Regions from separate parts of the Pseudomonas sp. PA1(2017) genome, predicted to be linked through region 1. Evidence: predicted binding sites of a transcription regulator. Region 1 holds the regulator's gene; the other holds the start of a gene.
What was found. The regulator sigma-54, encoded in region 1, starts transcription at its own class of promoters, with help from an activator protein. The targets are predictions, from matches to a motif close to ANTGGCATNNANNTTGCTNT.

Region 1 (6,962 bases):
TTTTCGTCGAGCAGTCCAAGCCGAGCATGAACCAGACCCGCGACCTGATTGATTCCGCACAGCGCACCATTCGCCTCGAGATCGAGGCGGTGCAAGAGCTGCTGCCTCGTATCGACGCCAATTTCGTCAAGGCTTGCGAGCTGATCCTGGCCAGCAAGGGCCGCGTGGTCGTGGTGGGCATGGGCAAGTCCGGGCATATCGGCAACAAGATCGCCGCGACCCTAGCCAGCACCGGCACCACGGCGTTCTTCGTGCACCCGGCCGAGGCCAGCCATGGCGACATGGGCATGATCACCCGTGACGACGTGGTGCTGGCGCTCTCCAATTCGGGCTCCACCGCGGAAATCGTCACCCTGCTGCCGCTGATCAAGCGCCTGGGCATCACCCTGATCAGCATGACCGGCAATCCCGAGTCGCCACTGTCGAAGGCCGCTGAAGTCAATCTCGACACCCGCGTGGCCAAGGAAGCCTGCCCGCTCAACCTGGCGCCGACCTCCTCCACCACCGCCTCGCTGGTGCTGGGCGATGCATTGGCCATCGCCCTGCTGGAAGCCCGCGGTTTCACGGCCGAGGATTTCGCCTTCTCCCACCCCGGTGGTGCCCTGGGTCGCCGCCTGCTGCTCAAGGTGGAGAATGTCATGCATGCCGGGGACAGCCTGCCTCAGGTCAAGCGCGGCACCAGCCTGCGCGATGCCCTGTTGGAAATGACTCAGAAAGGCCTGGGCATGACCGCCGTTCTGGAAAGCGACGGTCGACTGGCCGGCATCTTCACTGACGGCGACTTGCGTCGCGCCCTGGACAAAGGCATCGACGTACGCGATGCCCGCATCGACGACGTCATGACCCCCCATGGCAAGACCGCCCGGGCCGACATGCTTGCCGCCGAGGCCCTGAAGATCATGGAAGACAACAAGATCAGCGCTCTGATCGTGGTCGATACGGACCATCGTCCGATCGGCGCCTTCAACCTGGGCGACCTGCTGCGCGCGGGGGTAATGTGATGAACGATCTACTGCAACGCACCCACGCCATCAAACTGGCGATCTTCGACGTCGACGGCGTGCTGACCGATGGCAAGCTGTATTTCCTGGTCGACGGTAGCGAATTCAAGACTTTCAACACGCTCGACGGCCAGGGCATCAAGATGCTCATCAACTCCGGCGTGCGCACTGCCATCATCAGCGGTCGCAAAACGCCGGTGGTCGAGCGCCGCGCCCAGAACCTCGGCATCCAGCACTTGTACCAGGGCCGCGAGGACAAGCTCGACGTCCTCGACGAGCTGCTCGGCGAACTGGGCCTGAGTTACGAGCAGGTGGCCTACCTGGGCGATGACCTGCCTGACCTGCCGGTGATTCGCCGCGTCGGCCTGGGCATGGCCGTGGCCAGCGCCAACGACTTCGTGCGCCAGCACGCCCACGGCGTGACCCAGGCACGGGGCGGCGAAGGCGCTGCTCGTGAATTCTGTGAACTGATCATGCGCGGACAGGGCACGCTTGACGCCGCCCAATCCGTCTACCTGTAGGGCTCGCCGATGCTGCGCAAATTCCTCACTCCCGTCCTGCTGACCTTCGGCGCACTGCTGGTGGTGGCGGCCGGCTACTGGAACATCAACCCGGACAGCTTCTCCAGCGCGCCGCAGCACACCGGGCCGGAAAACCCCATCGATTTCTATGCGATCAACGCGCGCAGCGTGCAGTATCTGCCCGACGGTCGCATCCAGAACGACATGACCAGCGAAAAACTCGAGCACGTGCAGAGCACCGACACCACGCTGCTGACCGAACCGCGCATGAACCTGTTCCGCGGCACCGAGCTGCCCTGGAAGGTACGTAGCGCCCGTGGCGAAGTCGGCCCCGACGGCAACGAAGTCGAACTGATCGATCAGGTGCGCGTCGAGCGTACGGACGAAAAGGGCCGCCCCACTATACTCACCACCAGCCGCCTGACCGTATTCCCGCAGAAGGAATATGCGCAGACCCAGCAAGCCGTTAGAATCGACGCGGCCAATGGGGTGACCACGGCACAAGGAATGAAAGCGTACTTGAATGACGGCAGGATGATCCTGCAGTCCAACGTAAGAGGCCAGCATGAGGTTCGTTAAAACCCTCCCCCTACTTCTCAGCCTCGGCGCCACGCTCGGAAGCGTAAGCGCCTGGGCTCTGCCGAGTGACCGCGATCAACCGATCCGCGTGCAGGCCGACAGCGCTGAACTGGACGACAAACAAGGCGTGGCGGTATACCGCGGCGACGTGGTGATCACTCAGGGCACCATGAAGATCACCGGCGACACCGTCACCATCACCCAGAATGCGCAGGGTGAAGTCGACGTGTTCACCTCGGTGGGCAAACCTGCCTATTACGAGCAGAAGCCGGCCGCCGACAAGCAGATCGTCAAGGCGTACGGCCTGACCATCCAGTACTTCGCCGCCAACGAGCGCATCGTGCTGATCGATCAGGCTAAGGTCGTGCAGGAAGGCAACACCTTCGAAGGCGAGAAGATCGTCTACGACACGCGCCGTCAGATCGTAAACGCCGGCCGCGCCACCGGCACCAACGTGTCGAGCCCGCGCCCGCGCATCGACATGGTGATCCAGCCGCAGAAGAAGGCAGCCCCCGCTGCCGAGCAGGGCCAATAACCATGGCGACTCTCAAAGCCCAGCACCTGGCCAAGAGCTACAAGGGTCGCCAGGTCGTGCGCGACGTGAGCCTGAGCATCGAAAGCGGCCAGATCGTCGGTTTGCTCGGCCCCAACGGCGCCGGCAAGACCACGTGCTTCTACATGATCGTAGGCCTGGTACAGGCCGATCAGGGCCGCGTACTGATCGACGACCTCGACGTCAGCCACCAGCCGATGCACGGCCGCGCGCGCGCCGGGATTGGCTACCTGCCCCAGGAAGCCTCGATCTTCCGCAAGCTCAGCGTTTCCGACAACATCATGGCGATTCTGGAAACCCGTAAAGACCTCAACCGCGAACAGCGGCTGCAGGAACTCGAGAGCCTGCTGCAGGAATTCCACATCACTCATATTCGCGACAACCTGGGCATGAGCCTGTCCGGTGGTGAACGCCGCCGCGTCGAAATTGCCCGCGCCCTGGCCACCTCGCCGAAATTCATCCTGCTCGATGAACCCTTCGCCGGCGTGGACCCCATTTCGGTCGGTGATATCAAGCAGATCATTCACCACCTCAAGGCCAAGGGCATTGGCGTGCTGATTACCGATCACAACGTGCGCGAAACCCTGGACATCTGCGAAACCGCCTACATCGTCAGCGAGGGCCAGCTCATTGCCGAAGGCGATTCGGCGGCGATCCTGGCCAACCAGACTGTCAAGGACGTCTACCTGGGTCACGAATTCCGCCTGTAGCGGATCCCTCCCCATGAACCTCTGCAAGAGCCTGTTACCGTCCGAGCGACATCGAAACGAAATGGTAACAGGCTCTAGGCAAAGGGCTTGGATTCAGGCATATAATTTGCTTCCTAGTGGCGCTTCGTCGCCCTGTCGTGGATTACGTACAGACGCCGGATAAGGTCTGCAATGAAACCATCGCTAGTCCTGAAAATGGGCCAGCAGCTGACGATGACACCGCAGCTGCAACAAGCCATTCGCCTGCTCCAACTGTCGACCCTGGACCTGCAACAGGAAATCCAGGAGGCGCTGGAATCCAACCCGATGCTGGAGCGTCAGGAAGAAGGCGAAGACTTCGACAATTCCGACCCGATGGCCGATGGCGCCGAAAGCCCGACCTCGCCCGCCGCCCAGGAAGAGACCTTTCAGGAATCCAGCTTCCAGGAAAGCACCCAGACCGTCGACAACCTCGAAGAGGGTGAATGGGGCGAACGCATTCCCAACGAATTGCCCGTCGACACGGCCTGGGAAGACATCTACCAGACCAGCGCCAGCAGCCTGCCTAGCAACGATGATGACGAATGGGATTTCACCACCCGCACCTCATCCGGCGAGAGCCTGCAGAGCCATATGCTCTGGCAACTCAATCTGGCGCCCATGTCCGACAAGGACCGCCTGATCGCCGTGACGCTCATCGACTGCATCAACGACCAGGGCTATCTGGAGGAAACCCTCGACGAAATCGTCGAGTCGTTCGACCCCGAGCTGGACGTCGAGCTGGATGAAGTCGAAGCCGTTCTGCACCGTATCCAGCAGTTCGAGCCATCGGGCATCGCTGCACGGGATCTGCGCGAGTGCCTGCTCCTGCAACTGCGCCAACTGCCCGCCTCCACGCCCTGGCTCAGCGAAGCGCAGCGCCTGACCAGCGATTATCTGGATCTGCTCGGCAACCGTGACTACAGTCAGCTGATGCGCCGCATGAAACTCAAGGAAGATGAGCTGCGCCCGGTCATCGAGCTGATCCAGAGCCTCAACCCGCGACCCGGCTCGCAGATCGAGTCCAGCGAACCGGAGTACGTGGTGCCGGACGTGATCGTGCGCAAGCACAATGATCGCTGGCTGGTCGAGCTCAACCAGGAAGCCATGCCGCGTCTGCGCGTCAACGCCCAGTATGCCGGCTTCGTGAAGCGCGCCGACTCCAGCGCCGACAACACCTTCATGCGCAACCAGTTGCAGGAAGCACGCTGGTTCATCAAGAGCCTGCAGAGCCGCAACGAAACCCTTATGAAGGTCGCCACGCAGATCGTCGAGCACCAGCGCGGCTTCCTGGATTATGGCGACGAGGCGATGAAACCACTGGTACTGCACGACATCGCCGAGGCGGTAGGCATGCACGAGTCGACCATCTCCCGCGTCACCACCCAGAAGTACATGCACACACCGCGTGGCATTTACGAGCTGAAGTACTTCTTCTCCAGTCATGTCAGCACCTCCGAAGGCGGTGAATGTTCGTCGACCGCGATCCGCGCAATCATCAAAAAACTGGTCGCAGCGGAAAATGCGAAAAAGCCATTGAGCGACAGCAAGATCGCTGGTTTACTGGAAGCACAGGGCATTCAAGTGGCGCGCCGCACAGTCGCCAAGTACCGTGAATCGCTCGGTATAGCGCCTTCGAGCGAACGCAAGCGACTGATGTAAGGGAGCCCTTGTAGCGAAAGCGAAGCCCCAGTGTTCCTGCGGCGGGTTCAACACCCGCCACTCACACACGGCAACAAGGAGAAGCGGTATGCAAGTCAACATCAGTGGACACCAGCTGGATGTGACAGACGCACTACGCAGCTACATCGAAGAAAAGCTCGAGCGCCTCGAGCGACACTTCGACAAGATCACCAATGTGCAGGTCATCCTGGAGGTCGAGAAACTCAAGCAGAAAGTCGAAGCCACCTTGCACATCGCAGGAGGCGAAGTGGTGGCCAATGCCGAGCACGACGACATGTATGCAGCCATCGATCTACTCACCGACAAACTCGATCGCCAACTTATCAAGCACAAGGAAAAACAGCTCGATCGCCAGCAGGGCGCAATGGCCCGCTGAGTTCGTCCTTCTCCTATGATCCGACTTGAAACCATCCTGACCCCCGGCCGTTCCCTGGTGAACGTGCCGGGCGGCAGCAAGAAACGCGTCCTCGAACAGATAGCCAGCGTGATCGCGCGTGACCTGCCCGATCTCGATGGCCAGACCATCTATGAAAGCCTGATCGCCCGCGAGAAGCTCGGTTCGACTGGCTTCGGTAACGGCATCGCCATTCCCCACTGCCGCCTGCCCGGCTGTAGCACGCCGATCAGTGCCCTGCTCAAGCTGAGCACTGCGGTCGACTTCGACGCTATCGATGGCGCCCCCGTCGACCTGCTCTTCGTGCTGCTGGTTCCTGAGGCGGCCACCGACGAACACCTCGAACTGCTGCGCCAGATCGCCAGCATGTTCGACCGTGAGGATGTCCGCGAACGGCTTCGCCAGGCTCAAGACAGCGAATCCCTGTACCAGACCGTCGTGAACGTCCAGAACGGCCAATAGCCTGCGGGGTGAACCCATGCGCCTGATCATCGTCAGCGGTCGTTCCGGCTCGGGCAAGAGCACGGCGCTCGATGTGCTCGAAGACAATGGGTTCTATTGCATCGACAACCTGCCCGCTGGGTTGCTGCCAGAGCTGGCGGAGCGCGCATTACCCAACACCGAATTGCTGCATCCGCAGGTGGCGGTGTCCATCGACGCACGCAACCTGCCCAGCCAGCTCAGGCGCTTCGCCGAACTGCTCGATGAGGTTCGCTCGCGCAATATCCACTGTGATGTGCTGTACCTGGATGCCAGTGAGGAGACCCTGCTCAAGCGCTTCTCGGAAACCCGCCGCCGCCATCCACTGACCAACGATCAGCGCTCCCTGGCCGAGGCCATGGTCGCCGAGGTCAAGTTGCTGAGCCCGATCATCGACCGGGCCGACCTGAAGATCGATACCACGCACCTGAATCTGTATCAGTTGCGCGACATTCTCAAACTGCGCCTGCTCAACCAGTCAGAGCCAGGCACCGCCTATCTGATCGAATCGTTCGGCTTCAAGCGCGGCATGCCGGTGGACGCCGATCTGGTGTTCGACGTGCGCTGCCTGCCCAATCCTTACTGGAAACCCGAGCTGCGTGATTTCACCGGCCTGGAGCAGCCCGTAGAGGAATATCTGGCAGCACAGGCGGATGTCGAGGAAATGTATCAGGACATCTACACCTACCTGCACAAGTGGCTACCGCGCTTCGCCGCCAGCAACCGCTCCTACGTGACCGTGGGTATCGGCTGCACGGGTGGTCATCACCGCTCCGTCTATCTGGCCAATCGCCTGGGCCAGGCCCTCAAGCCGCTACTGAAGAACGTTCAGATCCGCCACCGCGACCTCAGTTAAGGAATTGCTGCGATGCCCGCCCGTGAAATCACCATCATCAACAAGCTCGGTCTGCATGCCCGGGCCGCCGCCAAGTTCGTTGGCGTCGCGGGGCGCTTTCCGTGCCAGATCAAGATTGGTCGTAGTGCCGAATCGATGGTCGACGGCAAGAGCATCATGGCGGTGAT
Region 2 (6,962 bases), on a different contig from region 1:
ATGCTCACGCCCCACACCGCGATACCGGCCAGCAATCCTGCAATGAAACCGCGGCGATTGGCGGTCGGCCAGTACAGCACCGAGAGCACGCCAGGCAGGAACTGCAGGGTGGCGACGAAGGAGACGATGCCCAGGTTGGCCAGGTCCTGCTGGGCGTCGAGCAGGTTGTAGAAGGCGTAGCTGGCCAGAATGATGGCGACGATCAGCGCGCGGCGCGTCCACTTCAGCCAGCGGTATATGTTGCCTTCGGCTGGCGGCTGATAGAGCGGTAGCACCACGTGGTTGAGCAGCATGCCGGACAGCGCCAGGGTGGTGACGATGATCAGCCCGCTGGAAGCCGAAAGGCCGCCGATGTAGGCGATCAGCGCGAGCGCTGGGCTGTCCACGGCGATGCCCAGGCCGAGGGTGAAATATTCCGGGCTGGTGGTCGAGCCCAGCCTTAGTCCGGCCCACAGCACCAGGGGCACCGCCAGGCTCATCAGCAGCAGGAACAGTGGCAGGCCCCAACTGGCGCTGACCAGGGCGCGGGGGTTGAGGTTCTCGGTAAAGGTCATGTGGTACATGTGCGGCATGACGATCGCCGAAGCGAAGAACACCAGCAGCAGGGTGCGCCATGGGCCTTCCTGCAGGGGCGTGTGCAGGCTGGCCAGGGCAGCCTGGTTGAGCACCAGCCATTGCTCCAGCTCGCGGGGGCCGTCGAATACCGCATACAGGGCGTAAAGGCCGATGGCGCACATGGCCAGCAGCTTGACCACCGACTCGAAGGCGATGGCGAACACCAGGCCTTCGTGTTTTTCCCGGGTGGCCAGGTGACGCGCGCCGAACAGGATGGTCACCAGGATGAACAGCCCGCAGAACGCCAGGGCGACCTGTGGCTGCACCGCCTCGCGGGTGAGGATGCCGATGGCATCGGTCACCGCCTGGATCTGCAGGGCCAGCAGCGGCAGCACGGCTATCAGCATGCACAGGGTGCTCAGCGCACCGGCCCAGGTACTGCGGAAACGGAAGGCGAACAGGTCGGCCAGCGACGACAACTGATAGGTGCGGGTGATGCGCAGGATGGGGTAGAGCAGCACCGGGGCGAGCAGGAAGGCGCCGGTCACGCCCAGGTAACTGGCCAGGAAGCCGTAGCCGTACTGATAGGCCAGGCCGACACTGCCATAGAAGGCCCAGGCGCTGGCGTACACACCCAACGACAGGGTGTAGGTCAGTGGGTGACGGATGAAGCGGCGCGGAATCAGGCCGCGGTCGGCGCACCAGGCGACGGCGAAAAGCACCAGCAGGTAGGCGGCGCTGATCAGCATCAGCCCACCGAGGCTAAAGTTCATCGGCATTCACGGCTCGGCGAGTCAGGGGCGGCGGCGGGTTTTGGCTGGCGCATCGGGTCAGAGCTCGTCGGCATCGCGCTGGCTCTGCAGGATGAAGGTCACCACGATGAGGATCAGCCACAGCATGTAGGGGCGGTACCAGGCACCGTTGGGATCGATCCACCAGTCCATGATGGCAGGCGAGAACAGGTAGATGCCGACTACCAGAATCAGAACCAATCGATAGATATACATGCCGCGTCTCGCTACTGGATGTGCCGATGGTAACGGAAGCGCAGGGCGCTGGCGAAGGGGCATCGTGCGGCGCTGGGGCGTGGCAGTGCGCTGGCGCATATCTTGCTGGCCGATCGACGCCCACAGCGGCTACGCTTTCACGGCGCGAGAAGTTGCCGCGCCATCGATGCACTGCACTGGAATCTTCATGCCTGATCTGCTTGCCTGTTACCTGCCTGACGAGGCGGCCTATGACGAACTGCTCGACCGCCACGGGCAGCCGCGCGCGCACTGGCGGCCCGTGCTGAGCCAACTGCGGCGCAATACGCCCGCGCAGTTGCAGCAGCGTCAGGCCATGGTCACCCGGCAGATCCAGGCCAACGGCGTCACCTACAACGTCTACGCCGATCCCGATGGCGCCGATCGGCCCTGGGAGCTGGACCTGCTGCCCAATCTGATTCCGGCGGCCGAATGGCAGGCCATTGCTGCGGGCGTGGCGCAGCGCGCGGGCCTGCTCGACAAGGTGCTGGCCGACCTTTATGGCCCTCAGCAGTTGCTCGCCGATGGGTTGCTGCCGCCGGAACTGGTGTTCGGCCATGAGAGCTTCCTGTGGCCGTGCCAGGGTGTGCAGCCGCCCGGCAGCACTTACCTGCATCTGTACGCGGTGGACCTGGCCCGCTCGGCGGACGGCCAGTGGCGGGTGATTGCCGATCGCACCCAGGCGCCGGCCGGTGCCGGTTTCGCCCTTGAAAACCGGCAGATCATCTCGCGGGCCTTTCCCGAGCTGTATCGCGATCTTGGCGTGCAGCACCTGGCCAGTTTCTTTCGCACTCTGCAGGACACCCTGACCAGCCAGGCGCCGGCCGGCAACGACACGCCGCTGGTGGTTGTGCTGACCGCCGGGCGTTTCAACGAGAGCTACTTCGAGCACCTGTACCTGGCGCGTCAGCTCGGCTACCCGCTGGTGGAAGGCAGCGACCTGACCGTGCGCGACGCCACGCTCTACCTGAAGACGCTCGCGGGGTTGCAGCGGGTGCATGCTGTGCTGCGCCGCCTCGATGACGATTTCTGCGACCCCCTGGAGCTGCGCAGCGATTCGGCGCTCGGCGTGCCCGGGTTGCTGGAAGTGGTACGCCAGGGTCGCGTGCTGATGGCCAATGCCCTGGGCTGCGGCCTGCTGGAGGCACCGGGCTTGAGTGCATTCCTGCCGGCGATCAGCGAGCGATGGCTCGGCGAGCCGCTGTCGTTGCCTGGCATTACCAGTGCCTGGTGCGGGGAGGCGCCGGTACTGGCCCAGGTGCTCGAAGACCTGCCGAACTGGCTGATTCGCCCCTGTTCGGCGGCCCAGCGTCTGACGCCTGGGCACGGCGGCAGCCCTGATGCCGAACAACTGGCCAGCCGCCTGCGTCAGCAGCCCGAGGCCTATGTGGCCCAGGCGCCCGTGCAACTGTCCCAGGCGCCGGTGTGGCTCGGCGAGCAGGGCATGCAGCCGCGCACCATCGGCATGCGCGTGTTCGCCGTGGCCAGCGGCGACGGCTATCGGGTGATGCCTGGCGGCCTGACCCGGGTGGCCGTGGCCGCCGATACCGAGGTGGTGTCGATGCAGCGCGGCGGCGTCAGCAAGGACACCTGGGTGTTGGGCGAGCGCCAGGCGCCGAGTGAGCAATGGCAGGGCACGCGCGCCCTGGGCGCTGCCGATCTGGTGCGCAGCGATCCCTACCTCCCGTCGCGGGTGGTGGAAAACCTGTTCTGGTTCGGGCGCTACAGCGAGCGCTGCGAGGACAATGCGCGGCTGTTGCGCATCATGCTGGCGCGCTACGTCGATGACGACGACGACCCGCGTGCGCTGCAGGCGATGTTCCAGCTCGCCGAAAAGCTCGGCACCCTGCCCGATGAAGCTCACGGCAGCGTGGAGGCGCGTCTGCGTGAGGCGCTGCTCGGCACCGAGTGGCCGGCCAGCGTGCGCGTCAACCTGCAGCGCCTGCAATGGACGGCCGGCAGCGTGCGCGGCAAGCTGTCCCAGGCCAACTGGCAGGCCATGGTGGAGTTGCAGCGCGACCTGCAACGCCTGGAGGGCCGTGAAGGCGACCTCGGGCAACTACTGGATGTACTCAATCGGCTGATGATCTCGTTGGCTGCGCTGTCCGGGTTCGCCCTCGATGACATGACCCGCGATGACGGCTGGCGCTTCCTGATGATCGGCCGCTGCATCGAGCGCCTGCAGTTTCTCTGCGACAGCATCGGTGGCTTCCTGCGCATCGGCGCCAGCGACGACGCTTCGGCACTGGATTGGCTGCTGGAGCTGGGCAACAGCTCGATCACTTACCGCACGCGCTACATGGCCAGCGCGCAGCTGATTCCGGTGCTCGACCTGCTGCTGCTCGATGAGCGCAACCCGCACGCCGTGCTGTATCAGCTGCGCCTGCTGCTGCGTGCCCTGAAACGCCTCGCCCAGGGCTTCGACATCCCGGCCAATCCCGAGCTCGCGCAGCTCGAGCGACGCTTGAGCGCCCTCGATCTCCACAGCCTGGAAAACCCGTTGTTCGGTAGCGGCGGCATTCGTGCTGTGCTCGAAGGACTGGTCGGGCTGCTCGATGCCATCGGCCAGGCCGCAGGAGCGGTTTCCGAGCAACTGAGCCTGCGCTTCTTCGCCCACGTGGCTGCCAGCCAGGGAACCCAGTCGTCATGAGTCGCCGTTATCAGGTGCTGCACGACACCCATTACCGCTATGCGGCGCCGGTTTCCCTGGCCCAGCAGCTGGCGCATCTGTGGCCGCGCGACTGTCCGTGGCAGCGCTGCCTGATGCACGACCTGCAGGTCGGTCCGCAGCCCTGCCAGCGTCACGATGGCGTCGATGTGTTCGGTAACCCGCTGACCCGCCTGGCCTTCGAGCGGCCCCACGACGCTCTGCACGTACGGGCGCAATTGACCGTCGAAGTGCTGCCGCGCCGTCCGGTCGACCTGCACGGCTCGCCATCCTGGACCACCGTACGCCAGGCCCTGCGCTACCAGCGACGCGCCTGGGCTACAGAGGCGCTGGAGGCGCTGCGCTACCGATTCGCCTCGCCCTACGTGGGCCTGGAACCGGCTTTCGAAGCCTTCGCGGCCGACTGCTTCCCAGCCGAGCGCCCACTGCTGGAAGCGGTGCAGGCGCTGATGCAGAAGATCCACGGCGAGTTCACCTTCGACGCCAGCGCCACCCTGGTGGCGACGCCGCTGGCGAGCGTGCTCGAGCAGCGCCGCGGGGTGTGCCAGGACTTCGCTCATCTGATGCTCGCCTGTCTGCGCTCGCGGGGGCTCGCCGCCCGCTACGTCAGCGGCTACCTGCTGACCCAGCCACCGCCGGGGCAGGCGCGGCTGGTCGGTGCCGATGCTTCCCACGCCTGGGTATCGGTGTATTGCCCGGACAACGGCTGGGTGGATTTCGACCCCACCAACAACTTGCTGCCGGCACTGGAGCACATCACCCTGGCCTGGGGACGTGATTTCGGGGACGTGTCACCCCTGCGCGGGGTGATTCTCGGCGGCGGCCATCATGACCCTGATGTGCAGGTGACGGTCACGCCGCTTTAGTCTGCTCAGCTTGCAAGCACACGGATGACCGCGACCAGTTGGAAGGCGCAGAAGAAGCCGAGCGCGATGCGCAGCGGGGTGGACAGGTTGGTGCCGAGGCTCTCGCTCAGCGGTTGCAGCATGAAGCGTGGGGTCAGGGCCAGGCCGATGATTAGCGAAACCACGGCGAACATCGAAAAGAACTCGCTGCTCATCGGCGCAACGCCCGAGGCGAAACCGTACAGCAGGCAAGCAATGGCCACGGCGAAGAACGCTGCGCAAATCAGACGCTCCTTGGGTGTCCAGGACGAGAAGTTCACGGGATCAAGCTCCACAGGCTAGAAGAAGGGAGCGCAGTATAGGGAAAGGCGCATGCCTGGGCAGTAGGCTGTTACAAAGTAACGCCAGCGCGAGGGCGCCCGGCCGGAGCCAGCTTTCACGGGGCGGATCGTAAGCAGGCTTTTAGAGCCTGTTCAAAGTCTTATCTGCGCATGAAGCGGCAACTACAAGGCAGAAGCAGACACTCAAACCAACCTGTGGGAGCCCCGACCTCGGGGCGAAACGATTGCAGCCTGACTGCCTATTTCGGCGGTGCCTGAGCGATTCGCCGCGAGGTCGCAGCTCCCACAATGGATCGGATAACGGCCGCTACTCCACTTAGCCGCCAAAGTCGCCGAACCTGGGCTTAACGATTATGAACAGGCTCTTACAGCACGCCGGCCTTTTTCCAGGCCAGATAACGGTTGACCAGCTCGGGGCCCAGCTCGCCCGGGCGTGCATCGAGCACTGGCACGTTATGGGCCGCCAGGCGCTCGTGCAGGGTGTGGCGGGCATTGAGGTAATCCACCGCACCGCAGTAATTCAGCGCCGATTCGTAGCCCTGCACCTGAGTGTGGCGCAGGGTGTCGAGCACGTCTTCGCGAAGGCTGGCGATCAGTACCCGATGGCGACGTTCGAGGCGCTTGACGGCGGCCAACAGGTCTTCGTCGTCCTCGTCGCGCAGGTTGGTGATCAGCACCACCAGGGCGCGGCGGCTCTGGCGCTTGAGCAGGGCGTCCACCGCATCGCTGTAGTCGGCCGGGCGCTGGGTGCTCTGCAGGTCGTACACGGCGTTGAGCAGCACGTTGACCTGGGCCTGGCCCTTGACTGGCGGGAGGTAGCGGCGCTGCTCGCTGGCAAAGGTCATCAGCCCCACCGCATCGCCCTGGCGCAGCGCCACGTAGCTCAGCAGCAGGCTGGCGTTGAGGGCATGGTCGAAGTGCGACAGCTCGCCGTCCTGGCTGCGCATGCGCCGACCGCAGTCGAGCAGGAAGAGGATCTGCTGGTCGCGCTCGTCCTGGTATTCGCGGGCGATCGGCGTGCGTTTGCGGGCAGTGGCTTTCCAGTCGATCTGGCGTAGCGTGTCGCCTTCGCGGAATTCGCGTAGCTGATGAAATTCCTGGCCCAGGCCGCGACGCTGGCGCTGGCGTACGCCCAGCTGGCTGACCCAGTCGTCCACGGCCATCAACTGGGCACCGTACAACCGGGCGAAGTCCGGGTAGACGCGGGTTTCGTCGCGCAGCTCGAGGGTGCGGCGCGATTGCCACAGGCGCAGCGGGCTCGGCAGGCTGACTTCGCAGCGCGCAAATACGAAGTGGCCGCGTACCAGCGGGCGTACCCGGTAAGTGAAGGTGGTGTGCTCGCCAGCGCGCAGTTCGACCCGTTGCGGCATGTGCTCGACAGCCATGTCCTGAGGCGCGTGATCGAACACCTCGATGTGCAGGCCGTTTTTGTAGGCGTGCTCGGCACTCAGGCGCACGTCGCTCCAGCGGCCCAGCGGCAGGTTGCCCGGCAGCTGGCGCTGCAGGCGCGGCGAGGGCATGCGGGACA

Region 2: a site for sigma-54 is predicted at 1,652-1,671, ahead of BVH01_RS18920 (circularly permuted type 2 ATP-grasp protein). Genes of this name have one in related genera too.

Annotation. Positions count from the first base shown of each region.
Region 1 is NZ_MSXU01000002.1:72,883-79,844, forward strand. It holds gene BVH01_RS04595 (KpsF/GutQ family sugar-phosphate isomerase) at 27-1,001, shown strand; gene BVH01_RS04600 (HAD family hydrolase) at 1,001-1,522, shown strand; gene lptC (LPS export ABC transporter periplasmic protein LptC) at 1,532-2,101, shown strand; gene lptA (lipopolysaccharide transport periplasmic protein LptA) at 2,088-2,636, shown strand; gene lptB (LPS export ABC transporter ATP-binding protein) at 2,639-3,364, shown strand; gene BVH01_RS04620 (RNA polymerase factor sigma-54) at 3,536-5,044, shown strand; gene hpf (ribosome hibernation-promoting factor, HPF/YfiA family) at 5,133-5,441, shown strand; gene ptsN (PTS IIA-like nitrogen regulatory protein PtsN) at 5,457-5,921, shown strand; gene rapZ (RNase adapter RapZ) at 5,938-6,795, shown strand; gene BVH01_RS04640 (HPr family phosphocarrier protein) at 6,808-6,962, shown strand, end outside.
Region 2 is NZ_MSXU01000013.1:121,764-128,725, reverse strand. It holds gene BVH01_RS18925 (sensor histidine kinase) at 1-1,334, opposite strand, end outside; gene BVH01_RS24525 (hypothetical protein) at 1,386-1,562, opposite strand; gene BVH01_RS18920 (circularly permuted type 2 ATP-grasp protein) at 1,750-4,230, shown strand; gene BVH01_RS18915 (transglutaminase family protein) at 4,227-5,114, shown strand; gene BVH01_RS18910 (hypothetical protein) at 5,120-5,413, opposite strand; gene BVH01_RS18905 (DUF58 domain-containing protein) at 5,800-6,962, opposite strand, start outside.